3 regions of the Solibacillus sp. FSL K6-4121 genome follow, and region 3 is predicted to be linked to each of the others. Evidence: riboswitches for the same ligand, from Rfam matches in the RefSeq annotation. Region 3 holds a riboswitch; each other region holds the start of a gene.
The links. A riboswitch is a leader RNA that binds a small molecule or an ion and turns the genes downstream of it on or off. The one in region 3 is predicted to bind preQ1.

Region 1 (13,156 bases), 270 kb from region 3:
AGGTGCAATTTTTCTAATGAGGATTTGAAAAATTCACGGCGTTTTTTATCTACACCGAACCGAAGTGTGCGTTTGGCATTGCGTGAATAGGCAATCGCCAAATTTTCTTCAATCGTCATTGTAGGTGCTGTACCAGCCATTGGATCCTGGAACACACGGCCAATATGTACCGCCCGCTTATGTTCAGGTAAACGTGTTAAATCATTGCCATTAATAATGACGGATCCAAAGTCGGGTGTTAGGGCCCCGGAAATCATATTCATCATTGTCGATTTTCCTGCACCATTACTTCCAATTATTGTGACAAAATCGCCAGGTGCTAAGTGCAAATTAATATTATCCAATGCCATTTTCTCATCGGGTGTTCCTTCGTTAAACACTTTATTGATACTATCCAATTTAAGCAAGGCCATTCCCTCCCTGCTCAACTTTTAATTTTGCCTTTTGTAGTGCCATTCGTTCTTCCAAACGTTTTGCCTTACGTTTCTTTTCTTTATACTTATTAACGATTTGCGGAATTACTAATGCCAAAATAACGATAAATGCTGTTATTAATTTCATATCACCTGAATCCAGCCATTTTACACGCAACGCTAAAGCGTAAATCATACGGTAAATTATTGCCCCGGCAATAACAGCGAAGGTTACGCGTACAATCGATTTAGCACCAAAAATAGCTTCCCCTATAATAACAGAGGCCAAACCGACAACAATCATCCCGATACCTAATCCAACATCCGCAAATTTTGTATATTGCGCAATTAATGCCCCGGACAGTGCAACCATACCGTTTGAAATACCTAACCCTAAAATAACTAATGAATCAGTATTTGCCGAAAAACTGCGAATCATCCGTTTGTTGTCCCCTGTTGCACGAATCGCCAAACCGACTTCCGTTTTTAAGAACCAGTCAACGATAAGCTTAATAATAATCGTCACAACAAGCATAACGGCTAAAATACCCCAAGTTGTTGGCACCGTTGTCATACCCATTGACTTTAAAGCATTTGAGATGACTGAATCAATGCCTAAACTTGCCCAAAAATTATTAAATACTGTAAAAATTGTTTCTGAATTTAAGAGTGGAATATTTGGTCTTGTTACACCCGTATCGGAGCTTAATCCCATAATGCGAAGATTAATAGAATAAAGCGCGATCATCATTAAAATCCCTGCAAGCAGCGGATTGATTTTCCCTTTAGTGTGTAAAATTCCTGTCATACATCCAGCAATAAATCCAGCAACTGTTGCGACCAATGTTGCGAGTATCGGATTATAGCCAAGTACAATCATCATTGCGGCCGTACCTGCACCCGTTACAAAGCTTCCATCAACCGTTAAATCCGGAAAATCCAGCACCCGGAATGTTAAATAAACACCCAGTGCCATAATTGCATAGATGATTCCTTGCTCTACCGACCCAAACAAAGCTGTAAACATCTCGAATCATCTCCTATAATTTTTATCCACTGCACCTTGCGAGCTTATGAGTATCCATTAAAAAGTAGTTAAACGTTAATTCGCGCTAGGACCCTCTAGAATATTAGCCTTGGATTTCATTACGATGACTTTAGGCAGACCTTCTTTGAGGGCACAAGCGCGAATATTTACTCCTGGCTATTTACCAGCATTCAAATTATTGTACTTCTGCTTCCCACTCAGGTTTAACTTCTAAGCCTAAATTTTCTGCAGCCGCTTTATTGATGACTAATTTTAAGTTTGCTGGGTATGCTGCCGGAATTTCAGAAGGAGATTTCCCTTCCAATAAAATTTGAGCTGCCATTTGCCCTGCTTCATAACCGATATCGTAGTAATTAAAACCGTATGCTGCTAACCCGCCACGTGCTACAGAGTCCAATTCACCAACGATTAATGGTAATTTGTTTGCATTTGCTACATCGATAACTGATTCTAATGCATTTACAACTGTGTTATCTGTAATGATGTAATACGCTTCTACTTTACCTAATAATGATTCAGTTGCTTGTTTTACTTCCGCTGATGTTGAAGCAGATGCTTCTACAATTGTAATACCTTCTTTTGCTGCTAATTCTTTAGCAGTTGAAATTTGGGCTACTGAATTTTGCTCTCCAGCGTTATAAACCATCCCGACATTTTTTACACCGAGTTCTTTTAAAAACGCCATTGTTTTTGGCATTGTTTCCGGATGTAAATCAATTGTTCCAGTAACGTTTGCCCCTGGAGTTGCCATTGATTCGATTAATTCCGCACCTACCGCATCGGTTACCGATGTGAAGATAATTGGAATATCAGCAGTTGCACCTTTTGCCGCTTGTGCAGATGGTGTTGAGTTTGCAAAAATCAGGTCTACATTATCGCTTACTAATTGTTGTGCAATTGTCATGTTTGTACTGTTATCTCCATTAGCTGAGTTATCCACATATTCCGCTTTAATTCCTGCATCTTCAATCGCCTTTTTGAATCCTTCTTTTGCAGCATCTAATGATGGGTGCTCTACGATTTGAGTTGTTCCGATTTTAAATGTTTTTGCTTCATCAGTTTGTGCAGACTCTGTTCCTCCGTCACTAGCTGTAGCATTAGTAGCAGTATCTTGCTCTTCTCCACCGCATGCTGCTAAAAGTAAAAGAAGCCCAAATACTAAAAAGGAAAGCTTCGTTAATTTACGTGTCATATAATTTATCCCCCTATTATTCTCTGTCACTTTAAAGCGACGAACTTCATTTGGATGAAGTGTGAATTAAAATTATATTACCTCTTCATTTTCAGATAGTCAATAAGATTTAGAATGTTCAGAATTCAAATTAAATCTCCTCATATTCATTCATGTTAATTTCGCGCTTTAAACCACTGAATTATAATTGTATTATTCAAAATTTTATCATTTGTCAATTTATTGAACTTTGAAGGGAAATTAGTTCTATAATTCTTTACTTTCTTTTTCAATATTGCTATGATTGCAGTTGCTTTGCGTGGTTCGTAACCATCCCACGTTAAAAAACTAGGAGGAATTTAATATGAAAGTAAAGTTTCTTGCAACGAGTGCAATTATTGCAGCATTATATATTGCAATTACTATGCTAGTTGCCCCGATTAGTTTTGGACAAGTACAGTTCCGTATTGCCGAAATATTTAATCATCTAATCGCCTTCAACCCTCGTTTTATGCTAGGTGTTGTATTGGGTGTATTTTTTTCAAATTTCCTTATGTCATCTGTTGGTCCAATTGACCTAATTTTTGGCGTAGGACATACTATTCTTACACTTGGGGTTTTTATTTTCGTCTGTAAGTTTGTAAAAAACATTTGGGCACGTTTAGTTATTAATACGATACTCTTTACGTTTACAATGTTTATCATTGCGGCACAGCTTAACCTAGTGTTGGACTTTCCGTTTTGGGAGACATGGTTATTTGTAGCATTTGGGGAGTTTGTAGTTTTAGCGGTTGGTGCACCTATTATGTACACTTTAAATAAACGACTTGATTTCAAAAAATTGATCTAACATATATCGTTTCACCCACGGGTCATTAGCCGGTGGGTTTTTTGTTGAAGTTTTTTTAGAATTGTTTGACATTTTCATTTTCAATGTTAGAATAAGCATATTCAAAATATTACATTACGGTAGCAGGTTGCGGGAGCGCGACCACCGTTTCAGTTGAGAAGAGTTTAGTTGAGTAAATTGTTGAATAAGAAGAGTAGCATTTTCCATTTTGTGCAGAGAGCGTATGGTTGGTGAAAATACGTCAAAAGGTAAATGTGAATGGGCCTTATGAAAGCTGCCGGCATTAGTCGGCGGACGGTACCCTGCCGTTATCAGGTTTAAGTGGAGGCTATTTTATAGCTTCAATCGAGGTGGCAACGCGGTGCAGATCGTCCTCAGCAAAAGTTTATTCTTTTGCTGGGGACTTTTTTTATTCCCAAAATTAAAAGGAGTGTGTCGAATGGCAATTCAACAACGTTTTCGTACATCAATGAAAAAAGTGAACGGTGATCTACTGACACCAATCTCCATTTTCCAACGTTTAAAGGGCGAACGAAAGTTTCTTTTAGAAAGCTCATCCAAATATGAGGGTAATGGACGCTATTCCTTCATCGGGGTCAATCCAAGAAAAACCTATAGCGGCAACGGACAGCAGCTTATTGATAAATCGCATCTATCCAATCGAGAGTACACATATGACGGTGAGCTTATTCAATTGATTAAACAAGTAATGCCGCGCATATCATCACATACCGAATATCCTTTTACGGGCGGGGGGATCGGCTATATTCATGCATTGCAAAAACCATTGCCTGAACTGCAGTTTCATGTTTACGATACACTCGTTATTTTCGATCATTTAACAGACGAGATTGCTGTTTTCCATACGAATATTGAAGCCGAGCAGGAGGAGCCAAATATTGATGTACTGATTGAGCAGTTGTTTACAAGCACATCACCAGAAGAAACATCGTATACCCTAAACCATGTCGAAAAAGAACGAAGCGGTCATTATGCCGCACAATTTACTGGGGATGCCCTTTCGCTTTATCGAAAAATGCGGATTGATTATGCTGCACCATATATGTATTATGTCGAATTTGATGATTGCACTGTACTAGGTACATCACAGGCAAACTTTATGCAAGTGCGGGACGGATCTATTTCAGTTACAAACAAAGCATTGCCGATTGAACCATTTAGTGTGGAAAATTCAGTGCACAAATTGTCCACAACAACACAAGGATCACTGAACCCAACGTTGCATGCGATTGATGTTGTAAAGGAGCTTGTGCCGGCACAAGGATTAATCGGCTATATTGGCTTTAACGGGCAAGTCGATTTCACGACACCCGATAATACGATAACGATTCAGGGAAATGTTGCACATCTTCACACAGAAACGAGTGAGGATGCCCCATTCCACTCACTATTGAAAGGATGAGTATGTATGTCTTTAACTCCATATATTGAACAAATCGGCCGAAAAGAACATTTAGTTTTTAAAGAGATGCAGCAGGCTGCACAACTCATTTTTAATGAGCAGACACCGAAAGAACAGATAGCTGCCTTTTTAACAGCGATGAGTATTAAAGGCGAAACAGCACATGAAGTTGCCGGACTCGCTTCTGTCATGAAATCACATGCCGTCTCAGTTGATGCACCAGAAGGTATTTATATCGATAATTGCGGTACAGGTGGCGACGGCCTCCAAAGCTTCAATATTAGTACGACCGCCGCTTTCGTGTTAGCTGGCGGGGGCATTCTAGTCGCGAAGCATGGTAATCGGAAAGTGTCGAGCGCTTCAGGCAGCTCAGATGTTTTAGAAGCACTTGGCATTACCCTACTCCCGGATACAGCACAAACGATAGATTTATTGAAACAGCACGGAATCGCCTTTTTGCATGCACCGAACATGCATCCAAAGCTAAAGCGAATCGGCGAAGTTCGACAATCACTTGGAAAGCCGACAATCTTTAATTTAGTCGGACCTTTAACAAATCCTGTACCTTTGAAAACTCAATTCGTTGGTATTAACCGCCCTAACTTTACTACTGATTATGCTGAAGTGCTGCACATGCTCGGCCGTGAGCGCGCAATTGTCGTATCGGGTGCACAAGGAATGGATGAGGCATCATTGGACGGTGAGAATACATTCGTCCTTTTAGACCACGGTGATATTATTCCATTTAAGCTTCGTGCGGAAGATGTAGGTTTAACTGCACAGCCACTATCGGCTATCCGTGGTGGCACCCCTGCTGAAAACGCAGTAATTATGCGCGATTTATTAAAAGGAAAGCAAAGTGTATATTTCGACACAGTCGTGTTAAATGCCGGCATTGGGTTCTTTGCATATGGCTTAGCGAGCACGATGAAAGAAGGTATCGACATGGCAAAGGACAGCATCCTGTCGGGTCGTGCATATGAAAAGCTAGAAAGTGTTGTTGCCTATAACAAAAAAGTGATGCAGGAGGAAACGATTATATGACTATTTTAGACCGAATTATAGCGCAAAAAGAGCTTGAATTACCTGCTTTACTTGCATCAGCACCAAACTTCCCAACAATTGATAAGGTACGTCCCTCTTTGTATGAAACATTAATTACCGCCAGTACGTTGCAGGTCATTTCTGAAATGAAACGCGCCTCACCATCGAAAGGTGATATTGCGACACATATCGACCCTGTTGAACAGGCAAGACAGTATGAGGAAGCCGGGGCTGCCTGCATTTCCGTATTAACAGAGCAGGCATTTTTTAAAGGCAGCTTCGAAGATTTACATGCGGTAGCAAATGCAGTGAATATTCCAGTGTTATGCAAAGACTTCATGATTCATGAAGTGCAGATTGACTATGCAAAGGCTGCAGGTGCCTCAGTCATTTTATTGATCGTGGCGGCATTAACGGATGAACAATTAAAGGCACTTTACACATATGCAACCGAAAAACAGTTGGAAGTTCTTGTAGAAGTGCATGATACGGAGGAGTTACAGCGTGCACTGAATATTGGTGCGAAAATTGTCGGAGTTAATAATCGTAACTTAAAGACATTTGAAGTTTCCTTAACAACTACCGCTGAAATTGCCCAGCATCTTCCCCCTTCTTCCATTGCATTTATTAGCGAAAGTGGCATTTGGAACGCTGAAGATGCGCAGTTTGTGGCGAATGCAGGCGCAAAAGGAGTTTTAGTTGGTGAATCATTAATGGTGAGCGGAAATGTCAAGAATTCCCTTAAAGCACTACAAATCGACATCATAGCGAAGGTTGGCGAAAAGAGATGACTAAAGTAAAAATTTGCGGATTGAAAGAAATCGAACATGTCGAAGTTGCGGTAAAAGCTGGAGCAGATTTTATCGGATTTATGTTTGCGCCCAGTAAACGACGCATTACAGTAGAGGAAGCAACCGAGCTGGCGAAGAGTATTCCAAGTACGGTAAAAAAGGTTGGAGTTTTTGTAAATGAACAGAACGATGTCATTCGACAAATTGCCGATCAAGTCGGGCTCGACTATATCCAGTATCACGGGGATGAAACGCAGGCGCAAATACAGGAAATTGGCCTACCAGCTATTAAGGCATTTTCGATTCGTGGGGAAGAAGACGTTAAGCGAGCGGCAGCATATGATGTCGACTACTATTTATTCGATGCACCAGGTACAAACTTCCGCGGAGGTAGTGGAGAATCATTTGACTGGATGCTTTTGGATAAAGTAAATATTCCGATGGATAAGGTCATTTTAGCAGGTGGTTTAAATGGAGAAAATGTAGGACTGGCGATCATGCTGGTCGAGCCATTTGCTGTAGATGTTTCAAGTGGTGTAGAGGTAGATGGTCGAAAAAGTTCGACAGCGATTACGAATTTTATTGAAATAGCAAAAGGAGAGTTGATTTTATGACGACAGTAAAAGGACGCTTTGGACGATTTGGCGGTCAATTCGTGCCTGAGACATTGATGACATCACTTGAAGAATTGGAGCTTGCATATGAGGAAACAAAAAAGGACCCTTCTTTCAAGGAAGAACTTGACTATTATTTAAAGCAATATGTCGGACGGGAAACTCCCCTTTATTTTGCGGAGCGTTTAACGAAAAAAATCGGCGGTGCGAAAATCTATTTAAAACGTGAAGATTTAAATCATACCGGCGCTCATAAAATAAATAATGCGATCGGCCAAGCACTTTTAGCAAAACGTATGGGGAAGAAGAAAATTGTTGCTGAAACAGGTGCAGGTCAGCATGGGGTCGCAACGGCAACTGCGTGTGCTTTGCTTGATATGGAATGTATCGTTTATATGGGGGCAGAAGATGTACGCCGTCAGCAACTGAACGTTTTCCGTATGGAGCTGCTCGGGACAAAAGTTGTTGCGGTAGAAAAAGGTTCTGCCACATTAAAAGATGCGGTGAATGAAGCATTGCGTCACTGGGTTACTCATATTGAAGATACGCATTACATTTTAGGTTCAGCACTTGGCCCGCACCCCTTCCCTACAATTGTCCGTGATTTCCAACGCGTTATTGGGGATGAAACACGTGCCCAAATTTTACAGCAGGAAGGACGTCTTCCGGATACAGTTATTGCTTGTATTGGCGGCGGCAGTAATGCGATTGGAATGTTCTATCCGTTTGTAGAAGATCAAAATGTTGCATTATACGGGGTTGAAGCTGCAGGTTCGGGTGTAGATACAGATAAACATGCCGCAGCAATTCATGTCGGGAAAACAGGCGTCCTACATGGTGCCTTCATGTATTTACTGCAAGACAAAGATGGTTTTGTACAAGAAGCACATTCCATTTCGGCAGGGCTCGATTATCCAGGTGTTGGTCCTGAGCATTGTCATTTACATGAAACAGGTCGTGCATCCTACCCTTCTGTTACAGACGAACAAGCACTTGAAGGTGTGAAGCTGTTATGTGAAACGGAAGGAATCTTGCCGGCATTGGAAAGTGCCCATGCCGTTTACTATGCAGCACAATTTGCCAAAGACCGTCCTGCAGATGAAATTATTGTCGTGTGCTTATCAGGACGTGGGGACAAAGATGTTCACACATTAATGGATAAACTTGGAGGTGACGTGAAATGACATTGCAAAAACAGCTTGAAGACGTATTAGCAGCTGGGGATAAAGCATTTGTTCCTTATATTATGGCAGGCGATGGCGGGCTTGAAACGTTAAAACCTACTATATTAAAGCTTCAGCAAATCGGAGTTTCCGCAATTGAAGTCGGAATTCCATTTACAGATCCTGTAGCAGATGGACCAACAATTGAACAAGCCGGCGAACGTGCACTTGCACACGGTGCGACATTGAAAAAAGTACTGGATGAACTGCAAAGCTTTGCACAGGAAATCCATATCCCACTCGTTGTCATGACTTACTTAAACCCGATTTTAGCTTATGGAATTGAGGCATTTGCAGAGGATGCAAAACGTGGTGGTGTTCAAGGACTAATTGTACCAGATATGCCTTACGAAGAAAGTGCTTTATTGCATGACGCTTTAAAAGAAAACGGCATTGCGCTTGTTCAGCTCGTGTCATTAATGAGCCCTCCTGAACGTATTAAGAAATTAGCCACTGCAAGTGAAGGCTTCGTTTATGCCGTTACGGTAAATGGTATTACCGGTGAACGTGCAAGCTTTGCTACAGAACTTGCCGGGCACTTTGCAAACTTGAAAGCAGCAAGCAACATTCCGGTGTTAGCAGGATTCGGGATTTCAACAACCGAACATGTGAAGAGTTTTGGTGAGATTGCAGATGGCGTAATTGTTGGCAGTAAAATTGTTACTGCACTAGTTGAGCAGGACTGGGCAACGATTGAAGCACTCGTACAGGCGACGAAAAAAGCTACGATAAATTAGTCTACTTTCTCTTTCCTTCCTGTGGTATCGTTTACTTATTAAGTAGTAGCGGATGGAGGCCAATGAATGAGTGTAAAGGATTTTTTTGCTGGGGTATTTTTCATCGCACTTGCAGGTTATTTTACGTATGCTTTAGTCGACAACATGCCCTTGCTGTTTATTGAGAGTACGACGACGTGGCAATATTTTGTCGCATTCTTCCGTGTAGCACTTATTATTTTCCTTTTCAATTTAGGACTTTCGTTAATGAAACGCTTTTTTACAGGTGGAAAAGCAACAAAAAATGGGGACGCTCGGTAATTCGATGCGTTCCCATTTTTTTCGGCAATTCTGTATTACACTTGGAGCTGCGGATAAATTTCGTTTACATTTTCACGCAGCTTCGCCTTTAAAAACTTCCCTACAGAAGTTTTCGGAATTTCTGTTAAGAAGACGATATCATCTGGTAGCCACCATTTGGCAAATTGCCCTTCCAAAAATGCAATTAATTCCTCTTTTGTAGTGGTTGCTTCCTCTTTTAATACGACACATGCCAGTGGCCGCTCCTGCCATTTCGCGTGTGGGATAGCAATTACTGCCGCTTCAAATACAGCTTCATGCGACATAAGCGCATTTTCCAAATCAACTGATGAAATCCATTCGCCACCTGATTTAATTAAATCTTTTGTGCGGTCTGTTATTTTAATGAAGCCTTCCTTTGAGCGGACTGCTATATCGCCCGTGTAAAGCCATCCGTCTGAAAATGCTTCCGCTGTGCGCTCATCTTTATAATACTCCGCTGCAATCCAAGGTCCACGCAAACGTAGCTCCCCCATCGTTTCGTTGTCCCAAGGTACTTCTCCGTTTTCGTTTACGATGCTCGATTCAATTCCGGGAACTGTTAGCCCCTGCATTGCGCGTGTTTCAATTTTTTTATCTAACGGCCAGTCATCCATATGCGACATATCACGTGACATCGAAACAATCGGTGAAGTTTCCGTCATACCGTACACCACAATATAATTGACACCCATTTCTTCATATTTCTTAATTAGCCCTTTTGGCGAAGCCGATCCCCCGCAGAAAATGGCCTGTAATGACGATAAATCACGCGCCTTCTTTTCTAGCTCTTGTATTGCTCCAAGCCAAATTGTCGGTACTCCTGCTGTTTTCGTCACACTATATTGCTCGATAAAATCTAAAATTAAAGCTGGTGTAAATTGTGGGCCGATTAACACTTGCGTCGCTCCTACATTCACTGCAGCAAATGGCATACCCCATGCATTTACATGGAACATCGGGACAATCGGCAAAATCGTGTCACGCTCCGAAATCCCCATCGTATCCACCATTGAGATCGACATACTATGCAGCACGAGCGAACGATGTGTATAGACAACTCCTTTTGGATTGCCTGTTGTAGCACTTGTATAACACATGCTTGCCGGTTCATTTTCATCCAAATCTTCCGGGAACGCAAATTCTTCATCTGCTTCTTCCAGCAATGCTTCATACGATAAGGCGTTTGGCAAAGTTGTATTTGGCAAATCTCCATCTGCCATAATAATGTAGTGCTGCACCGTTTTTAATTCGTGTTGCACTTCTTCAATTAACGGCACTAAATCTTCGTCTATTAAAATAATTTTATCCTCTGCATGGTTAATAATATAAGCAATATGTTCCGGTGATAGGCGAATATTGACCATATGCAATATTGCACCTGAACATGGAACTGCAAAGTACGCTTCTAAATGGCGGTGTTGATTCCAGGCAAATGACGCAATTTTATCGCCGCGTTCCATGCCTAACTTTGTTAATGCATGCGCCAGTTTTCTCGTGCGCTTTACCCATTGCCCGTATGTAAGGCGGTGAACCTTATTCTCACTTGTACGTGATATTATTTCTTTGTGTGCATAATACGTTTCTGCACGCTTGATCATATCTGTTAGAACGAGTGGTGTTTGCATCATCATAGTTTGTTTCCCCCTTGTATTAGGCGTTTCTTTTATCGGCAAATCCCCATCCCCAACAAAAGACTACCAATTTATCCCACAATATCATTCTAATATAATATACTGAAAAATGAAAATATTTTGTTAATAATGGCACTTTTTGCTTATTAAGGTTTGTTGATTTCAGTTGAGATTAGGCGATTGTGAGGGAACTGAGAAGTGAAGTGAGGGGTTTGTAAAAACTAGATAATTGTCCCAACCTAAGGAATCCAGGTTTTCCCTTTAGAAAAATAACTGGCTTCTTAATCTAAGAAACTCATCTACGATAAAAAAGCGAGTGAAACCGCTTTTCAACAGGTTCACTCGCTCTATAAATTAAATTGCGTTTTGTGCTAATCGTACTTTTAGTTTTTCTAGCATATCGACTGTCATTTTTTCCAAATCGTAGCTTGCTTTAAAGCCCCATTCTTCAATAGCAGCCGATGAATCAATAGCATTTGGCCAGCTGTCTGCAATTGCCTGACGTATTGGATCTACATCATAATCCATTGAGAAGCTTGGAATATGCTTTTGAATTTCTGCTGCAATCTGTGACGGCTCAAAGCTCATGGCTGATATATTAAACGCATTACGATGTATAAGCTTTGCCGGGTCTGCTTCCATTAAATCAACAATTGCCTGCAGTGCATCCGGCATATACATCATATCCATATAAGTACCTTCTGCAATATAAGATGTGTAGCGACCTTCTGCAATCGCCTTATAATAAATATCTACTGCATAATCCGTCGTTCCCCCACCTGGTGGCGTTACATAAGAAATTAATCCTGGGAATCGGACTCCGCGCGTATCCAGTCTATAGCGTGTATAGTAATAATCACATAATAATTCGCCCGCTACCTTGTTTACTCCGTACATTGTAGTTGGACGCTGTAATGTATCTTGTGGTGTATTGTCCTTTGGCGTAGAAGGACCGAATGCGCCGATTGAGCTTGGCGTGAAAAACTGCATATCGAGCTCACGTGCTACTTCAAGTGCATTCATTAAACCGCCCATATTTAAATTCCATGCAAAAACTGGATTTTTTTCTGCTGTTGCTGATAGTAGTGCAGCCATATGAATCATCGTATCTGCGCCAAAATCATGTGCGAGCGCATGCATGCGTTTGCCATCTGTTACATCCAATACTTCAAATGGACCTTCATGCTGATCAATTTTTCGAATATCTGTTGCCAATACATTGTCAACGCCATACGTATGACGCAATTTCTCTACTAATTCCGAACCAATTTGACCTAAAGCACCGGTCACCATAATTTTTTTCACGATGAAGCCTCCCTATCCTTTAAAAGATGAATCCACCCCTAAATATTGCTGAACTCTATCTATTATTTTTTATTCACTAAAAACAATTGTCCTTCAGGAAAGCACAATCATCTACAACGAAAACTTGATGTTCAAAGATTTCCATGAAATTGATTATAGGGTGTTCTTTTGTAAAAAACAATATTTTTTGAATATTCTTTTTCAGCGATACATTTGTACGTGTACAAAATCCGAATGGGTAATGCCCGCTAGATACGTATAGTTGGAATTTTATTCATCCAATATGGCTTCATAAATATTGTGAAATAGAATTTTTCGGTTGTCTGTTAGCTTCACATATTGTTCGTGTACATTTACTTTTTGAATAATACCTGTAATTGTGTAAATGCCTGTTTGCTCCCACACCTTCAATTGGATGGGGCTAGCTTCTGAATAGGCTCTCTGTAAATTTATATTAATTTGTTCCAATTGGGCTTCATCCAATTCAGGCTGTATCACCAATGCATCCTCTTCCTGCCATTCACGCAATAACTTTACATGCTCGGGTAACATCATCGCGGTCCATTTAATCACACCTCTATCTTT
Region 2 (13,156 bases), 250 kb from region 3:
TGCAAATAATTGTTCCGGATTTGTTGCATTTTCAATCTTCTTTGCGCGTGGCGTACCTGGCATTGCTGTATCGAAATGGATTACTCCATCTTCAGATTGTACTTTCCCTTCCCTACCCCCAGATGCTGTTGCAGTAGAAGTAAATAATTTTTCAGTCATTACACTTCAACACCTCTCCATTTTGATTACAACGTATCTCTACCCTCTTTTTCTTTTTTTATGCATTTATTATTTCTTTTATTTATGGATTGTTGAATCAGGAGTGATGAAAGAGAGCGCTTGCTTATGTTTTGGATAATTAGTGAGGGGTAACAACATATAAGTATTTATGGGGAGGGTATAGAATATTATGTTCGGAATATCTGACCTTATCTCACTTATCATTTCTGCATTTATTATATTGCCTGTTGTTGTATTTCTTCGGGAAATGGGCTATATAATTGTAAGTTGGCTTTTTGGTGTAAAAGAACCAAGATTAACAATCGGATCTGGACCAAGATTTATGAAACTTGGGATGTTTGATATTCGTAAAAACTATCATATTTATAGTTGGTTTTCGTATGATGAGTTGAAATATGAAAGCAAGTTTTCCTATATTTGTATTTATTCAGGCCCTATTCTAATTAATCTCTTCTTAGGTCTTACAATCAACTTTTTAATTGCCAATGGCTGGGCAGAAGAATACAAAACATTTTGGGATCGTTTTGTTTTTTATGCCTTTTATTATGTACTGTTTGATATAGTCCCAATGGTTACGTTTAACGGCAAGCCTAATAACGGTATGATTATTTATCAAATGATTAGGTATGGGAAACGTATCGATTCGAGTAACGAACCCTTTCTTCCAGCAACTTCAGATGTAGAGAAAGAATATCAAGAGTATATGAAGAAATATGAGGAAAGTAAAAAACAAGAAAAATAGCAAAAGAAGAGCCGGTATGACCGAGCTCTTCTCTTGCTAAACACCTCTTTTATTTCCCCAGATAAGGGTATGCAGCTGGGGTAATACCTTCACATTTTTTAATTCTGTATCCATCATTACTTTATCGATTAACTGTTCGTATTTTTCCAATAAATGCTCAACCAATCCTGATGTATTATTAGATGTAATATCATCATTTCCAACTTGAAGATAAAAAGGAGTATTCGGAAATTGAAGGTGTACTTGTTTAGCATAGGCATAATCTTCTTCATTAAAGACCACAATTTTAAGAGAGATACTCTGATTGCTGTTTTTATCTCTAAGCTTTTCCAAAATATAAGAAAGCATAGAAAAGTCGGTCACCATGTTGGAACTAGGGGGCTTAGGTGAAATTGTTAATTCATCTACTTCATACAACCAATCTTGCCACTTACTTCCCTGTGTCTCAACGCCAATCTTTATGTTATTCTCTTTTAAAACTTTAACAAGCGATTCCAAATTACGCAGAAGTGCAGGATTTCCTCCTGAAATTGTGACAAATGAAAAGCCGTTTCCCCCAAGGTGTTTTAACTCTGACCAAATCTCTTCTGCTGTCATTTGAACAATAAGGTGTTTGCCACTGCCGTCCCATGTAAAAGATGAGTCACACCAAGAACAAGAATAATCACAGCCAGCTGTGCGTACAAACATAGTCTTCTGACCAACCACCATTCCTTCTCCTTGTATCGTCGGACCAAAAATCTCTAAAACCGGGACTTTACTCAATTTCCATCCACTCCCTTCTTGCTTCAGCATAGCTTGTTGGAGTTTCATATAGCTTAATAAATTCTACTCGTGCCCCTTGAAATCGATGTTCATCAAGCAAGGCTTCATTCAACTTTTCAAAAATCCAGACGACAATATTTTCTGCAGTCGTATTCATCGGTGGCAAAGTCTCATTTAAATAGTGATGATCTAAATAAATCTCTATTTTTTGTTTCCAAATCTCCTTGATGTCACCAAAATCAATTACAATTCCTCGTTCATCGGTATAACCACTCAATCCTAAGACTGCACGATACGTATGACCGTGTAAGTTTTTACATTTGCCCTCATAGTTGTGTAAATGATGAGCTGCATCAAACGTAAATTCTTTGCTAATGAGAACACGTTTTGAATGATATTTTAATTGATTACTCTGGATATCTTCATCAATTTTTTGTAGCTTTTCAACAATTCTAAAATTAGTCATGTATTAAAAACTCCTCCCTGAAAATCTTCCCGACACATTTCAAGAGAGGCACTATGATTCATTCTATTAAAACATATGTAAAAACAGAAAAAGCCACGTCCTTTATGGACATGGCAAGTTGTCATGTTTCCATAGTTTTTTATAGAGGGTATAAGCTATGAACCTCTCCCGTTCAATTCCGGGCATTCTTTTATAAGGACATTCTATATAAAGTATTAGGAAATTTCAAATTTATTATTCCATAAAAAACATTAAATTGTATTTTCAAACAATACTTTCCAATAATTTATTCAATTTTTAAAGGTGTTAGCATATCTTTACCGAATTATTAATATTGTAAAAATTGCAGGATACTTTATTGAGGAAGGTAGCGATTTATGGAGACATTACAAACTTTTCTAAATGATTTCAATAATCAAATGCAAGTATTGCACAATGCTGCGACTGAAGCAGCATGGATGGCTCAAACAACCGGAGACCCTATGTGGGCAGATAAATTGAGTGAAGCTGACACACAATACAATCTTTTATTCTCTTCAAAAGATACCTATGAGAAAACAAAGCAATTTTTAGCAATGGAAAATATTACGGAGACTGAAAAACGTCAGCTTCAACTTTTATTATATGGAATGGAAGCCAACCAACTTCCCGAAGAAGTAATTGCTGATATATCAAAAAGAAGTTCTGAATTAAATTTATTATTTAACACTTACTCCCCTGAGGTGGATGGGAAAACGTATTCTGCGAACGAAATTCGGGAAATATTAATGTATAGCGATGACCAGGAATTACGCAAAAAAGTATGGTTTGCTAGTAAAGAAGTTGGAAAAGTTGTGGAAAAAGGGTTGCTTGAGCTCGTAAAAAAACGCAATGAAGCTGCGCAAATGCTCGGTTATGAGAATCATCATCACATGAGCTTTGCTCTTCAAGAACTTGACCGCGATGAGGTATTTGCTATTTTTAACGACCTCATTCTTCAATCAGATGAAGCTTACCGCTCGATGAAAAGAGAGCTTGATGAACAATTGTCAGTTAAATTTGGTATTACGCCAGAGGATATACGGCCATGGCATTATATTGACCCCTTTTTCCAAGAAGCACCTCCATCTGAGTTAACAAACACAGACTCTTTCTATAATGGGAAAGATATTTTAGAACTTACTACCGATACGTTCAAATCAATGGGTATCGAAATTAACGACTTATATGCAAAAAGCGATTTATTCCCTGGTGATAATAAAAATCCAACTGCTTTTTGTATAGATATGAACCGTGAAGGCGACATTCGTGTCCTTTGTAGCATAGTGGCGGATACGTATTGGATGGAAACAAACCTTCATGAATTCGGCCATGCAGCTTATTATAAGTATATAGACTCTAACCTCCCATTCCTATTACGCTCTGAAAGTCATATTTTAACAACAGAGTCGATTGCGATGCTATTCGGGAAAATGGGAAAAGATCCCCGCTGGTTAAAACGATTCCTACAAGTAGATGAAGAAACTGTAAATGCGCTCTCTCCTGAACTAGAAAAGTTTCTGCAGTTACAAATGCTAATCGCCGTAAGATGGATTGTGACCTTTGTTCTTTTTGAAAGAGAACTATATGAAAATCCTGATCAGAATTTAAACGCTTTATGGTGGAAAATTGTCCATAAAATTCAGCTTGTCACACCCCCGGATTCAACAGATAATCCAGATTGGGCAGCAAAGATTCACTTTTCACTTGCACCAGTTTATTACCACAACTATCTTCTAGGGGAATTAATGGCTGCACAGCTACTTCGTCATATCGAAACAGAGGTATCTCCGGAATTTTTCACAAAAGAAACGGGGGAAGTTCTTATCAATCAATTTTTTAAACCAGCCGCACTCTATAACTGGAATGATAAAATACGTAATATAACGGGGGAAAGTTTAAACCCCTCTCACTTTGTAGAGATTTATTGTAAAACACAAATAAAAAGTTAATAAGTGAAAAAGGGTAGTTGGGACTATATGGTCTAAACTATCCTTTTTCTATTTCTAATGAAATAATTTGAAGTTTTAAAGTATAAAGCGAACCTTATTATTATTTTAAAAAAATAATTTAATCGTTCTTTATGATTTTTCTAAACTTATTCTCTACTTTACTTAGGTGAAGATATTCTTATTTAATGCAAAAAGTTCTACTTTTTCATTAATTTCATAGGTAGATAGATTTAACATATTTTTGAATATCTGATACTAATTATCAATATTTTAGAATATTTAAAAATTTCGATATTCGAATTGGTTTACCTGTGATAAATTGGAAATGTCATACTAAACTGAAAAGTATGAAAATTAAAGGTGAAGGGGAAATGAGATTTGAGTAAGTTTAAGTTTACGAAGTTCTTTAGTAGTGTTCTAGCCTTCGTTATGGTGCTTTCTTTATTGTTGCCATTCTCGAGTGTGAATGCTGAAGAACTAAAATCATTCAAGCAGAATAATCAAAGTGAAAGCACGATTCAACTAAAGGCGGCTATTGCTGAACAGCTAAGCTTGTCTAAAGATGGTCCAACTCTTCACGAAAGCTTACAAAATGTATCGGGCAATCAGGATATTGCAGTTATTGTTCATTTATCTGAAAAGCCTGTTGCACTAGAGCAAGGGATGAGCCAAGTTAAAGGCAAAAAATTCTCCAATGCTAGAGCAAATGAAGTTCGTTCAAATGTAAAAGCCCAGCAAGCAAAAGTAAAAAAAGAGTTAGCTGTCAAAAACGTACAGATGACTCAAGGGTATACGTTTGATACGGTTTTAAACGGTTTCGCAGCAACTATTAAAGCAAATGATCTTCCGAAACTGCTTTCAGTAGACGGAATCACACTGATTGAGCCTGATGCGACGGTTTATGCATCAGAAGATCAAAACATGAAATCATCGGAGCTTATTAAGGAAGAAACATTAGAAGCTTATATGAATACAAGTAATTCCTTCCTTGGCATCGAACAGCTATGGAACGAAGGTATTGAAGGACAAGGAGTTAAAGTAGCAGTACTAGATACGGGTATTGATGCAGATCACCCGGAATTTGCCGGAATTTATAAAGGTGGTAAAAACTTTATTCCTCACTCTTCAACTTACAATAAACCTCGTGCAGATGACGATGCGTCGGAAACTTTACCTTCAGAGCGCCCAGCTGGGACACCTGAATTTAATGCAAACGGTAGCTCATTCTATACTTCTCACGGTACACATGTTGCTGGGACAATCGCAGCAATCGGAGCTAACGAATTTGGCATCAAAGGAATTGCTCCAAAAATAGACCTTTATGCTTATCGAGTTCTTGGAGCATATGGTAGTGGTGCTACATCAGGTATTGTAAAAGCTATCGAAACGGCCGTTTTAGAAGAAATGGATATTATCAATCTTTCACTTGGTGGCGGAGCTAACTCTGAAACCGATGCTGGTTCATTCGCGATTAACAACGCAATGATAGCGGGAACAATCGGAGTCATTGCAACAGGTAACTCTGGTCCAAATCGTGGGACAATGGGAACACCAGCAACTGCTCGTTTAGGGATTGCTGTTGGTAACACAACAAATCCAGAAAAAATGTATAACGGAGAAGTTAATATCACAGTTGGTGATTACAACTTAACAAAACAGCTTCCATTAATGGGAACAACTTTTGGCAAAGATTTAGCAACACAGCTTCAAGGTGAATTCGACCTAGTTGCGATTCCAGGAAACGGAGAAGTAAAAGATTTTGAAGGAATTGATGTAGAAGGTAAAGTAGCCTTAATTTCTCGAGGCAATATTGCATTCGTTGATAAAATTGCAAATGCAAAGGCCAATGGTGCCGTTGCAACAATTATTCATAACTTTGCCGGTGGATCGAATGCACCAGACATTTCAGGAACTTTCCTTGGGGATTCATTTGAGTTCCTTCCAACATTTGATATGTCCGTAACGGATGGTGCTGCAATCCGCGCTGCATTAGCTGGCGGAATTGGAAAAGTAAGCTTTGGAAAATTTGCTTCCACAACGACAGCTGGAGATGATGTAAACTCTTCAAGTTCCCGTGGGCCATCTACTCCAAACTTTGACATTAAACCAGATGTAACGGCGCCTGGAACAAATATTATGTCAACAATTCCTATGTACAAAGCAGACTTCCCTGATGCAGATTATACGGAAGCTTATGCTCGTAAAACAGGAACTTCTATGGCAACACCGCACATTGCAGGTATTGCTGCATTAGTGAAGCAAGCAAATCCGAATTGGAGCGCTTTTGATGTAAAAGTAGCACTTTCCAATACAGCAAAAGTATTAGATAAAGCAAAATATGATGTGTTTTCTCAAGGTGCGGGGCGTGTAAATGCTTATGCAGCGGCTCATCCAGAAATTCTTGCATATGCACTTGATGAAGCTATTTTAGATGGTACAGGTGCTGTTGTTGAAAATCTGAAAGGTACTGTTACTTTCGGTCCTCAATCACTAAAAGATGGCAATATTTCTGTAACGAAACAAGTTTTAGTAAAAGATATTAAAGGTAATGGCGGTAATTATAATGTTTCCGTTGATGTAACGAAAACTTTCGGTGATGCAACGATTACAGTAGATCAGCCGACATTTAATTTAGCTGGTGAGCAGCTTTTAAATATTACCTTAACTGCTTCTCAAGCTGTGGCACCAAATGGCTCTGAAATCTTAGGTTTTATCCACATTAACGGTGGCGCTACAGAAGCTTCATTGCCATTCGCGGCTGACTTCGGTAGTGCAGCAACAACAGAAATTAAAGATTTTAAAATTACGGAAACAGACTTATCATTTAACGGTGATGGTGTGAAAGACTCAGCGGTACTTTCATTCACATTAACTGGAGATGTAACAACGAACTATATTGAGCTTTGGGATATTATGAATCCGGAAGGCGGAGAATATGGAGATGGGTATATTGGTTATCTTCATTCAGGTACTTCACTTGGAAAAGGTTCATATACACTGAATGTTGGCGGTCAGTATAAGCCATGGGGCAGTGCACCTGCAACAACGATTCCAGATGGTCTATATACAATTGATTTCACAGGTCTTGCCGCTACAGGAGTAGTTTCGGATTATGTTGGACCAATTGTCGTGAAAACAACTAAACCGGAAATTACAGGTACAGTAGCTGAAGGTATCGTTACAGGACAAGTAACAGATAAGTATATTGACTATAATGAAGAGTTATATTTATACGGTTTAGATTACAATTTAAATGATAAATTAAAAGCTTCATATGTTGCGACTGTAAATAGTGAAGTACAAGCTCCGGTTGCTTTCAACTTAAATCAAGACGGTAGCTTCACATTCCCGGTAACAGCAGAAACGAACGCTGTAACAGTGGTAATTAATGATGCTGCGGGAAATGTTGGCGAAGCGATTATCTTTGAAAATGAAATCGTTGAACCGGTAAAAACACTTTCTGTTAACCCTACTGAACTAAGCTTAACAGCTGGCGAAACGGCACAGCTTGCAGTAACAGAAACATCAACACCTGCTGAAGGTGATGCAACAGAAGAAGATGTAACCTCAAAAGCTACTTATGTTATTGCAGATGAAAATGTAGCAACAGTAGTCGATGGATTAGTAACTGCAGTAGGAGAAGGTACAACAACAATTACTGTTGCATACGGTGAAAACGAAGTAACTGTAAATGTTACAGTTACAGCACCTGTTGTAGAGGTACCAGTCGTAACACTGGAAATCAACCAAACTAACGTTGAGACGAGCATCGGTAAAGAAGTAAACGTTACGATTACTGAAGTAACTACTTTAAACGGTGCAACAACAGAAAAAGATGTTACAAAGCTAGCGAATTACAAAGTTCAAAATGACAAGATTGCTACTGTAAAAGCCGGTACTGTAAAAGGTAAAGGCCAAGGTACTACATCTGTTACAGTAACTTATGGTGAACATACACTGACGTTCGATGTTACTGTTGTTAAGCCTGGTAATGGCAATGGCAATGGCAACGGTAACGGCAACGGTAACGGCAACGGCAACGGTAACGGTAACGGCAATGGTAACGGCAATGGTAACGGCAATGGTAACGGCAATGGTCCTAAGCACAATAATGAAGTTACCGAGTCTGAGCTATAATTAAATTTTAGTTAAACAAAAAGAGAAATTGCACAGTGCAATTTCTCTTTTTACTTTTATATTTATCTTAAACCTACTACTATTTCTTCTTTCTTATTAAACTCATCATTTTCCAAGTTTACTTTTTCAGGCTTCACAACGAAAATACTAATTAAAGTCGCAAGCGTGAACAAAGCCATAATTACATATAATACCATGTCATAGGATTGTGTCTTTTCCAGAATAAATGCACTTAACTGGTTCCCTGACAATCCTGCAAATGCCCAAGCTGATAAAGCTAAGCCATGCACAGTTGAAATACTGTCTAAACCAAAGCGGTCGGATAACAGTGGTGGTAAAGAAGAGAACCCACCGCCGTAACCTGCATTTACGATACAAAGTAAAGCAATAATAAGAATTGCCATAGAATTATTAATGCCATCAAACACAACCGTACATAAAATTATGACAATGGAAGAAATGAATATAATTTTATATATGGAGTTACGATCTTTTAAACGATCCCCCCATGCAGAAAATGCAATTCGCCCACCTGCATTAAAAATAGCTGTTAATGAACTAACTAAACCAATTGCTCCAAATCCAATGAATGCTAATATCCCTTTTTCTTGTGAAATTAATGCTAAGCCACATGTAATATTAATATAGAACATCAACCAAATACCGATAAACGTTTTATTCGTTAATACTTTTTTATAGCTAAAGCTTTGCATTTGTATACTTTCCTCTTCGAATCCTGATGGTTTCTTTAAAATTAAGTGTCCAATAACCATCATTACTAAATAGATTCCAGCCAAAACGTAAAACATTGTATAGATATTGGTTGGATTCACTAAAATTCCTTCATTGTTTCTTTCACCAAGTAACTTTTCCATTAACGGACTAGCAATGACTTTTGCTAAACCAAAGCCGGCAACAGCAAGACCCGTTGCTAAACCTTTTTGCTCTTTAAACCAAAGCATCAGTGTTTTTACTGGTGTTAAATACCCAATTCCAAGCCCAATTCCCATAATCACTCCATAAGAAATATAAATACCTAGTAACGACTTTTGATAAATAAAGAAACCTGTTGCTGCCATCCCCACAACAAAAAATATTGCCGCAAGCAATGACGACTTATGAATATCTTTTTCAACAAATTTTCCACCAAAGGCCGCAGACATTCCCAGAACAAAAATGGCTATACTAAATGCCCATTCCACTTCACCGACAGAATTTCCAATGTAAGAGGCAATATCTGCCTTAAACAATGACCAACAGTAAACAGTACCGATGCTACAGTGAATCAACAAAGCTGGAATTACAGCACGAATCCACTTATTTTCAAACTTTCCCACAATAAAACTCCTTCGTTATCCTATTAACCTTAAAATACGAACATTATAATTAAAATTATAGTTTATGTTCGTAATTTATTAATAAATATTGTTATTGATATTTATTTTTAGGTTTTATATTGTTTATTTACGAAAATTAATAAAATGATTATATAACATCTTTACACATAAATGAATAGTAATTGTTATATTAAAATATTTTTTTGAGAAAAGTTAGAAAAGTTAGGCTAAATGCATTATTATATTCCAAAATAAAAAACAGTCTAATGATATTCATTAGACTGTTAGAAAAACTGGTTATTTCGATTTTAAGATTACCATTTTATTTAAACGTTACTTTCACCGTATAGCCTAGGTTGCTAAAGAAACCTTTGAGAACTTTCTCCGCACTTTTTTCTGCTGATTGTAATAAGCCTATTTCAATAGCCTTATCTTTAATATCTTTCTGCGCTATTGCTGCCAAGTCAAATCCTTCATTCCATTTCACTTCCCCACGGAATATTCCTTCGTCAGAGAAAGTTTTAACATGATCCATTTGGATTGCTGGATCATGTATAAGTGTTGCCTTTGGCAGAATAATTTCTAACTCTTTTTTATCATCATTCACCTTTATATCGTCTGAAGTGATACCTTTAAGATCTACTCCTGCGATAACTGTAGCAGGAACTATTAATAACAGCTCCCTCTTTGTACCTGGCAAATTAACTGCAATATTATTTCCGAACAGCTTATTGTCTTCTTCCTCAATAGTTACAGTTACATGGGCTTCAGCTGTTGCAAGCGTGGCTAATTCCTGGACTTGTTCTACAAATACTGTACTTTCGCTTTTAAATGTACTTCCAAAGTATAACCAAGCACCTCCAGATACGAGGCCGATGAGAAACAATACAATTAAAATAAATTTTAATCCCCAAAATTTAAATAGCACCTTCAATAATGCTCCTGAAATATTGGTACTTCTCCTACTTTGTCCAACAACGGCAGTAGCTGCACTTTCTTCTTCGCCCTCTTTTAGTTCCTTCAATATCCGCTCAATTTGTGTTAAGGCTTCGTCTTTTTTACTCATATCATTCCCCCCTCCCTATGATGTTTAATAGACTTCTATTTTTAAAGTAGGGGAAATTATAAAATTTGGCAAGTTATACTATATAAACCATCGAAATTTTAGAAGAAACATTTCTTACATTTCATTAAAACAAACTACTGTTTTCAAGTTTATACACAGAATACATAATTATTTAAGATTTCACTGATAACTATGGTATATTGAATAAGTAGAAAAACACTAATACTTGTTGACATCGAATAATGGTAATTTAAGATTGCGAAATCAGCATTATTGGGTGCCAAACCCATTAGAGTTCTTCAGGAACAAAGAATTCTACCGCAGCATCTCCTTGTGAGATGCTGCCTTTTTTGTTTCCTTTAGAAAAGGATCTTACTTAAGTAAATTATGTAATTTAATTAAAGGAACACTTGCATGACAATACGATGCTTCTAGTTTTCTCAGCCATAAGGTAGAGGCCATCCTATCCTTTAATGAGGAATAAAAAGATGCCAAAACGTCTAATTAACAACGTTTTGGCATCTTTTTAGTTTAGCCATTCTGTAAGTGGAATAATTCCCCCACTTAATTTACATCTTTCATTGAGCCGTCATTTAAATAAACTTCACCGTCTTTATACGTCATTTGTTCAGGATAACGTAGGTTTATAACCGCATCCTGAAGTTCTTGTGAAGGTGGACGCGTTGAGAGTGACACAATGATATTAGTAGCGAAGGCAGCTATTGCTCCGAAAACACCCGCACCTGTATCGATAATTCCTAATATCGTAAATCCGCCATACTTCGCACTAAAAATGTAAACGAGTGTCACAGTTAAACCGACAAGCATACCAGCCATAGTTCCTTTTGCATTCGCTCGTTTCCACCAGACGCCCAATACAAGTGCTGGGAAGAAAGTACCGGTAGCAAGTGCAAATGCCCATGCGACAATTTGTGTAATGGCACCAGGTGGATTCAATGCAATAATTCCTGCTAGTAATGTTGCAACGACAATGGAAATACGACCTACAAGTAGACGTTTTTGTTCAGAGGCTTGAGGATTGATGATGCGATAATAAATATCATGTGCAAACGACGAAGAAATTGAGATCATCAAGCCACCAGCAGTAGATAACGCAGCCGCCATTGCACCTGCAGCTACTAATCCAATAACAAATACACCTAGATTTGCGATTTCAGGGGTAGCCATTACGACAATGTCATTAGCGATTTTAAGTTCAAGCCACTGAAGAATGCCATCACCATTCGTATCGACTATCCCTAGTTTTCCTGTATCAATCCATGATTGAGTCCAGGCCGGTAATTCCGCAATCTTATTACCAGCGATTTCCGTCATTAAAATGAAACGTGCAAAGGCTGCATAAGCTGGTGCACTAAAATATAAAAGTCCGATAAACACTAGTGCCCATGCACCTGACCAACGCGCTGCCTTCATAGTCCCTACCGTATAAAAACGGACAATAACATGGGGAAGTCCGGCTGTACCACACATTAATGTGAACATAAGCGCTAAAAATTGCCATTTGGTTCCATTTGTAAATGGCGCAAAGTATTCCGAGATTCCGAGCTCTCGGTCAAGTTCGCCCATTTTTGTTACAATTTCACCATAGGAAATCCACGGTAAAGGATTACTCGTTAATTGTAATGACATAAAAATAACTGGTACTAAGTAAGCAATAATTAAAATAATGTATTGTGCTACTTGTGTCCAAGTAATACCTTTCATCCCACCAAATGCTGCATAAAAGGCAATTAACACAACGCCGATCATTGTTCCTAATTTTGCATCTATTTCAAAAAGGCGTCCGATTACTACACCAGAACCTGATAGCTGTCCAATGGAATACGTGAAGCTTATTATTATTGTACATATAGCCGCTATTATTAGTGCTGCCTTACTATTAAAACGGTCTCCGATAAATTCAGGTACAGTAAAGCGCCCAAATTTACGGAGTTGCGGCGCAAGTAATATCGTTAAAAATAAATACCCGCCAGTCCATCCCATAATATAAGCTAAACCATCATAGCCAAGTAACATGATCGTTCCGGCCATTCCGATAAAGGATGCTGCACTCATCCAGTCTGCTCCGATTGCCATCCCATTAAAAATAGGAGGAACTCCACGGCCAGCAACATAGAAATCAGATGTTTGCTTAGCAGTATTAAATACTGCAATCCAAATATACAAAGCGAATGTACTTAATATAATCACCAGTGACACTAAAAATTGACTATCCATTATTCATCCCCCTTCCATTAGTGATCTATCATATTTTTTGCGCCTATTTCTTTATTGCGTTCATCATCAATCCCATACTTTTTATCAATTTTGTCACCGACAATCGCATTTACAAACAGTAAAACAATGAAAGTAAACAATGCTCCAATTGCTCCCATGAAATAATGGAATGGGAAGCCTAAAAATTGAATTTCAGTCAACGAGTCTGCAAACGCTACGACGACGTAAGACACAAGAAACCAGATAACAAAGTAA
Region 3 (6,113 bases):
GCTGATTCTGCAATAAAGAAAAGCAGCCGGATGGAAGAGTACGAAGAAATACAGGAAATCCTTTCATCCTTAAAGCCTGCCGATCAGAAAATTTTCGTTATGAAATACTTACTCGATTTGAATACAGAGGAAATTGCCCATCAGTTGCAGATGACGAAATCGGCTGTTGATAACAGGCTTTATCACGGGAAGAAAAAGTTGAAAAAAGCGTGGGGAGGAATTTCAATTGAAAAATCTATATAAGCAGTTCAACGATATTGACATCAATATAACTGAGTATGAAGAGATGGATGTAACAGAATTTGAAAACGCCCAGTTTAAAAAAGAGATGAAAAACCGTATTTCCAAAAAAAAGACGAAAAAATGGATGAAAAGCATTTCAGCTGCCTGTCTATCCCTAGGAATTGCCTCGGCGTCTATCGTCGGTTTATCGTACACTGCATTCGCCCAGGAGATTCCGATTCTGAACAGTATACTTAAACTTTTTTCCGATAGAGAAATGCTTACAGGCTATGACGAATTAGCAGAACAGCATCATCTAACAGCCGAAAGTGGCGGAAATAGCATTACGGTAAACGAAATTTTATTTGATAGTAAGTCCCTTTTTGTTACCTATTTCATCGAAACCGAGCAAGATTTAGGAGAAACACCAATGCTGGCAGGCTCCATTGAAGTTAACGGCAAACGCCATGCCCTCCCTTTTGTAGACCATACGCTTAAAAAAACTGGTGAAAATCAGTATGCGGGTTTAACGAAGGCCGTGCTTCAATTGGATGCTTCACTAGAGGAGGGCGATTTTACATTTCATATGAGTAGTATGACAAGTACAGATAAAAAGGATTTTGTACAGTTAGAAACGCAATTCGACTTTTATGCAAAAGCAACGGATAATGTCACACAAATTGTAGATAAAGAAGCGACCGATGAAGATTTAATTCTTCATTTAGAGAAGGTTACGTATACTCCGCTATCCTTTATTGTGAACTTTAACTCAATTATAAAAGACCAAACCATTTTGGATGAGTGGCCCTTTATAAGTAGTGGCTTCCATGTAACGGATGATTTAGGCAATACGTATGAAACAAAAATGAATGGTGGTGCCGGAAGCGGTAGTCATGATATGTCTTATATGTTCACATACGAAAAGCTTCATTCTGATGCAAAAACTTTGACATTTAACCCATACTTCGAGTTACTGGCAGCAGATAAAGTACTTGAAAACGGTGTGCTATACCGTGATCACAGCAGTAATGCTCCTAAGAAAACCGTAGAACTTGAGGAAATCACCATTAACATTAAACGGTAAAATTGTGCAGTTCAACCAAACTTTTTTCTCCCTAATCAACTAGTAAATTAGGGAGGTTTTTTATATTGAACTAATGGAAATTAATTCATCTCCCTTCCATTTGAAATCCTTTAAATTAGCTGGTTAATCCCCCTCCCATCACTAATTTTTTCTAAGCGCTAACGACATGAAATTCTATCAAAACGTATTCCATGATGTTTATTAATTTTCCACAGGGGTATTTTTACACTGTGCAAGAAACTATTGAGAGGATGATAAAAATGGCAAAACATATTGTAGGTTATTATGATACTGAAGAAGAGGCAATCATGAAAATTGAAGATTTAAAACGTCAAGGCTATCGTTCAGAAGATATTTCAGTTGTAAGTAAAAATAGCTCAGATGTAGATACAATTTCAGATGAAACGGGTGCTGTTGCAGAAGGAGCTGCTACAGGAGCAGCTGCCGGCGGAGTAGTAGGCGGTGTTGGCGGCGTACTTGCCGGACTAGGTGCATTAGCAATACCAGGAATTGGACCAATCGTGGCAGCAGGTCCGATTGTAGCCGGTTTAACAGGAGCAGCTGCTGGTGCAGGTGTCGGTGGTTTAGCTGGAGCTCTTATTGGTATGGGGATTCCAGAAGATGAAGCAAACCGTTATAGCGGTTATGTAGAATCCGGCAAAATTTTAGTTATTGTAGACGAAGATTTACGAGGCCCAATTTTATAATTAATTATTATTGAATATATACAGCCGAGGGGGATGAAAGACATGGCAAAGCATACTGTTGGATATTATGATACAGAACAAGAGGCAATCGCCGCAATCGAGGATTTGAAACGACAAGGTTACCGCTCGGAGGATATTTCAATTATTAGTAAAAGCAAAACTGATATAGATCATGTTTCCACTGAAACAGGTGCTGATGTTGCAGGCGGTGCCGCTGCAGGTCTAGCTGCTGGCGGCGCTTTAGGTGGCATTGGTGGTATCCTTTTAGGACTTGGAGCTCTGGCTATTCCAGGAGTAGGTCCTATTGTAGCTGCTGGACCAATCGCTACAGGGCTGACAGGATTAGCTGCTGGCGGTAGTATTGGCGGATTGGCAGGTGCCTTTGTAGGAATGGGTATTTCCGCAGAGGAAGCAGAACGTTATGACGAGGAATTTAAAGCTGGTAAGATTTTAGTCATTGTGGACGAGGATACAAAAGGTCCACTAGTATAAAAGAAGCTTATAGGAAGAAGGCTGTGTTGGAAGTCAAATTGACTTTTAATGCAGCCTTGTTTTCTGTATTCATATTGAATTAAGGGAATAAATTTCCCTTATTATCATTTAAATCCTAAAAACTGCAAAAATAAAGGAAGAAATTCCGCTTATTGCGCTCCAAAACACGAAAAAAGTTAATTTTTCTCTGAATAACGGAAAAAACTACCCTTATTTCTTCTTAAAACTAAGGTCAGCATGCAAATAATGGTAAATTCTCCGCTTATTTTTTAGTGAAACCCGTAAAAAGCCACCCACTATTCATTGGGAATGGCATTTGTTAAAATCTTAACCTTTACTTACTGTTGTTATAGCTGCTTTCGCTAGACGTCGATCGTTATAAGCAAGCCCTTGACTTAAAATCATAGCGCCTACCATTTGCATTACTGTTTTTACAATTATTTGCCCCACAATTGCTGCTGGAACGGCTGCCCAAGGTATAAAACCTGCTCCTAAAGGACTTAGCCCAACAACAACGAACACGATGGAATCCAAAAATCCTCCAACAATTCCACTATAGAACACACGCCACGCCATCGGTAATTTTAAACGTGTGTAAATTTCTGTATCGGCCGTTTCAGCAACTAAAAAAGATAGTGCAGATGCAGCTACAATAATTAACGTATCTCCTAATGAGAACGATACAGTTGCAGATAAAACTAAAGCCAGTAAGATGAACCCATATGTTTTTTTACGACCAAATTTATTTTGCACTAAATCCCGGAAAATAAATGTCGCACCAATTAAAAATGAACCCATCGGTATAATAAACATTCCCAATTCAAGCGGTGCAAAACGTGCTGTTACAACGTTAGCGGTCACAATAGATACTAAATAAAATAAAATTCTAATCATACTACTTCTCCTGTTTCCTTCGAGTGTAAATACGTTTCCATCCCTTGTAATCGCAGCTTACATGCTGGGCAATCCCCGCATCCATCCGCAATAATGCCGTTATAACATGTCAGTGTTTTCTCTCTTACATACTCAAATGCGCCAAGCTCATCGGCTAATGCCCATGTTTCAGCTTTATCAATCCACATAAGCGGTGTATGAATTACAAAGGAGCTATCCATTGATAAATTCAGTGTCACATTCAACGATTTTATAAAGATATCGCGACAGTCCGGATAACCGCTGAAATCCGTTTCGCATACACCTGTGACAATATGCTTCGCGCCAATTTGGCTTGCCAACACACCGGCAAATGATAAAAACAATAGGTTGCGCCCCGGTACAAAGGTTGATGGCAATCCGCCCTCTTCCCCTTCTTCCACTGGAATATCATCACGTGTTAAGGCATTTGGTGCGAGCTGATTCAGTAACTCCATATTTAAAATATGGTGTCGTACATTTTGTTCTTCGGCAATCTTTTTAGCGCATTCAATTTCCAATGCATGCCGTTGTCCGTAATCAAAGGTTACTACTTCCACTGCTTTGAAATTTTTCAATGCCCAAAACAGACATGTTGTACTATCCTGTCCGCCGCTAAATACGACGAGTGCTTTTCCATCCTTCATCTTTTTGCTCCTTTTAAACGAAAAAACAGCACTAAGATTATGTGCTGTTTAATCTTAGTTTTTTATAGAGGGTCGCTAATAACCTCTTTCACCTGCAAGGTCTATTTAATTTTTAACGGTTGTCGATTTTTTCTGGATATAAATCATGGTTCATTAAACGGTAGTTGGCAATTTCCTCATATTTCGTGCCCGGACGCCCGTAATTGCACCAAGGATCAATCGAAATGCCTCCACGCGGCGTAAATTTACCCCACACTTCTATATAGCGCGGGTCTAACAGCTTGATTAAATCGTTCATAATAATATTCACGCAGTCTTCATGGAAATCGCCATGATTACGGAAACTAAATAAATATAATTTTAATGATTTACTCTCCACGATTTTTTGATCCGGGATATACGAAATATACATCGTCGCAAAGTCCGGCTGCTGTGTAATTGGGCAAAGACTTGTAAACTCCGGACAATTGAATTTCACAAAATAATCGCGGCCAACATGCATATTATCAACAGACTCCAACACTTCTGGTGCATACTCAAAAGCATATTTTACATTTTGATTTCCTAATAACGTTAAATCCTCTAAACCATCTTTTTCGTGTCTACTAGACATGAAAAGCCCCTCCTTCATTCATACCAAAGTATCCAAAGGAGGGGTAAGCGTATCATCAATAAAAAACTACCGGATGCAATAAAAAAAAGCCACGTCCGATATGGACATGGCATAATATGCATGTATCCATAGTTTTTTATAGAGGGTATCAGCTATGAACCTCTCCTGAACAACTCAGGTATTTTAATCTTCCCTCATTCTATTAGAAATAAAGTCCATTGTAAAGAAATAATTGAAAATATGGTATCTACTCCCCTACACAATTGGCTTTTCAAATATAAAAACCGATACAGCCATATCCTCTTCCACCTTAATATCCGAAAATAAATGAAGCAGTTTTGAATCGACGAGCTCCTCCAATCCTTCGGGAACCTGTTGCTTATAAATTTCCTGAATCATTTGGGTTCTCGCATTGTGAATAACCTTTTTTCCTTCTTCTGATTGAATAATAAATTTTTCAGTAGGTGTCAAAATGCCGTACATCGTCGTGACAGCCATATTCTCCACGAAATGCGTATAAATTCTATCCGGTCCTTTTCCATATAGCTCTTTACGTACTTTTCGTACGATTTCATTAAAAACGGTTTCCTTCTTCCCCATTTGTACAACCCCCTAGTTTATTCAAACTATACAATATAACTTTTAAAAAAATAAACCCTTCTCTCTCTATCTTGTTCTTTTAAAACAAAATAGTATAATAAAAGAAATAAATGGAATTCCAATAATTGTTTTGTTGGAACGCTATTTGCATTTTATAAAATGGATTGATTCGTTAGTAGGTATTGCTAATTTATTACTCCACTACAAGGTCTTTTTAAAAGACGTCTTGTGGTGGAGTTTTTTGTATTTTAAAGGAGGTTATATAAAGATGTCATGGATTGTTCTTCATTTTATCGGGATTATTTCATACGCAGCAACAGGGGCTTTTGTCGCGCTTGAAGCGAGATTTTCATTTATAGGTGTATTTGCTTTAGGTTTTATTACAGCGTTTGGAGGAGGGCTGATTCGAAATGTAATTATAGGGATTCCTGCTACTGAACTGTGGGAGCAATCCACTATTTTAACAGTGTTCATAACATTAATTATCATCGTATTAATTCCACTAAAATGGATTGATCATTGGAGAAGGTGGGGAATGCTTTTCGATTCAATTGGGCTTGCTTCCTTTGCACTTCAAGGTGCCATGCTGGCGAGTGAAGTTTATTCCAATGATTTAGGTGTGATGATTTTGGCCGCCCTATTTACAGGTGTCGGCGGTGGAGTCATGCGGGATGTGATCGCTGGTCGAAAACCACTTGCATTGAAGGAAGAAATTCACGCGATATTAACGATTCTATGTGCCCTCTCTATTTGGCTAGGCTGGAGCTCACCTCTAGCACTTACACTCATCGTTGTTATTGTAGTTACCATACGTTTGTCAGCCATTCACTATAAGT

Region 1: another riboswitch for preQ1. It lies ahead of MHH95_RS06780 (QueT transporter family protein); the one in region 3 lies ahead of queF (preQ(1) synthase).
Region 2: another riboswitch for preQ1. It lies ahead of queD (6-carboxytetrahydropterin synthase QueD); the one in region 3 lies ahead of queF (preQ(1) synthase).

The regions. Positions count from the first base shown of each region.
Region 1 is NZ_JBBOCS010000001.1:1,318,843-1,331,998, reverse strand. It holds gene MHH95_RS06795 (ABC transporter ATP-binding protein) at 1-407, opposite strand, end outside; gene MHH95_RS06790 (ABC transporter permease) at 400-1,440, opposite strand; gene MHH95_RS06785 (ABC transporter substrate-binding protein) at 1,637-2,653, opposite strand; PreQ1 riboswitch class I at 2,946-2,990, shown strand; gene MHH95_RS06780 (QueT transporter family protein) at 2,997-3,482, shown strand; T-box leader at 3,654-3,861, shown strand; gene MHH95_RS06775 (metal ABC transporter ATP-binding protein) at 3,922-4,905, shown strand; gene trpD (anthranilate phosphoribosyltransferase) at 4,912-5,949, shown strand; gene trpC (indole-3-glycerol phosphate synthase TrpC) at 5,946-6,740, shown strand; gene MHH95_RS06760 (phosphoribosylanthranilate isomerase) at 6,737-7,354, shown strand; gene trpB (tryptophan synthase subunit beta) at 7,351-8,538, shown strand; gene trpA (tryptophan synthase subunit alpha) at 8,535-9,314, shown strand; gene MHH95_RS06745 (sulfate permease) at 9,381-9,614, shown strand; gene MHH95_RS06740 (long-chain fatty acid--CoA ligase) at 9,650-11,263, opposite strand; gene MHH95_RS06735 (L-threonine 3-dehydrogenase) at 11,621-12,571, opposite strand; gene MHH95_RS06730 (YolD-like family protein) at 12,842-13,156, opposite strand, start outside.
Region 2 is NZ_JBBOCS010000001.1:800,232-813,387, forward strand. It holds gene MHH95_RS04125 (organic hydroperoxide resistance protein) at 1-159, opposite strand, end outside; gene MHH95_RS04130 (hypothetical protein) at 350-922, shown strand; gene queE (7-carboxy-7-deazaguanine synthase QueE) at 959-1,687, opposite strand; gene queD (6-carboxytetrahydropterin synthase QueD) at 1,680-2,153, opposite strand; PreQ1 riboswitch class I at 2,279-2,325, opposite strand; gene MHH95_RS04145 (M2 family metallopeptidase) at 2,531-4,123, shown strand; gene MHH95_RS04150 (S8 family serine peptidase) at 4,502-8,260, shown strand; gene MHH95_RS04155 (OFA family MFS transporter) at 8,323-9,597, opposite strand; gene MHH95_RS04160 (DUF4230 domain-containing protein) at 9,920-10,663, opposite strand; gene MHH95_RS04165 (sodium:solute symporter family protein) at 11,228-12,901, opposite strand; gene MHH95_RS04170 (DUF4212 domain-containing protein) at 12,919-13,156, opposite strand, start outside.
Region 3 is NZ_JBBOCS010000001.1:1,053,314-1,059,426, reverse strand. It holds gene MHH95_RS05375 (sigma-70 family RNA polymerase sigma factor) at 1-243, shown strand, start outside; gene MHH95_RS05370 (DUF4179 domain-containing protein) at 227-1,306, shown strand; gene MHH95_RS05365 (general stress protein) at 1,567-2,013, shown strand; gene MHH95_RS05360 (general stress protein) at 2,056-2,505, shown strand; gene MHH95_RS05355 (VUT family protein) at 2,833-3,396, opposite strand; gene queC (7-cyano-7-deazaguanine synthase QueC) at 3,396-4,064, opposite strand; gene queF (preQ(1) synthase) at 4,177-4,677, opposite strand; PreQ1 riboswitch class I at 4,800-4,846, opposite strand; gene MHH95_RS05340 (DUF2294 domain-containing protein) at 4,933-5,277, opposite strand; gene MHH95_RS05335 (trimeric intracellular cation channel family protein) at 5,546-6,113, shown strand, end outside.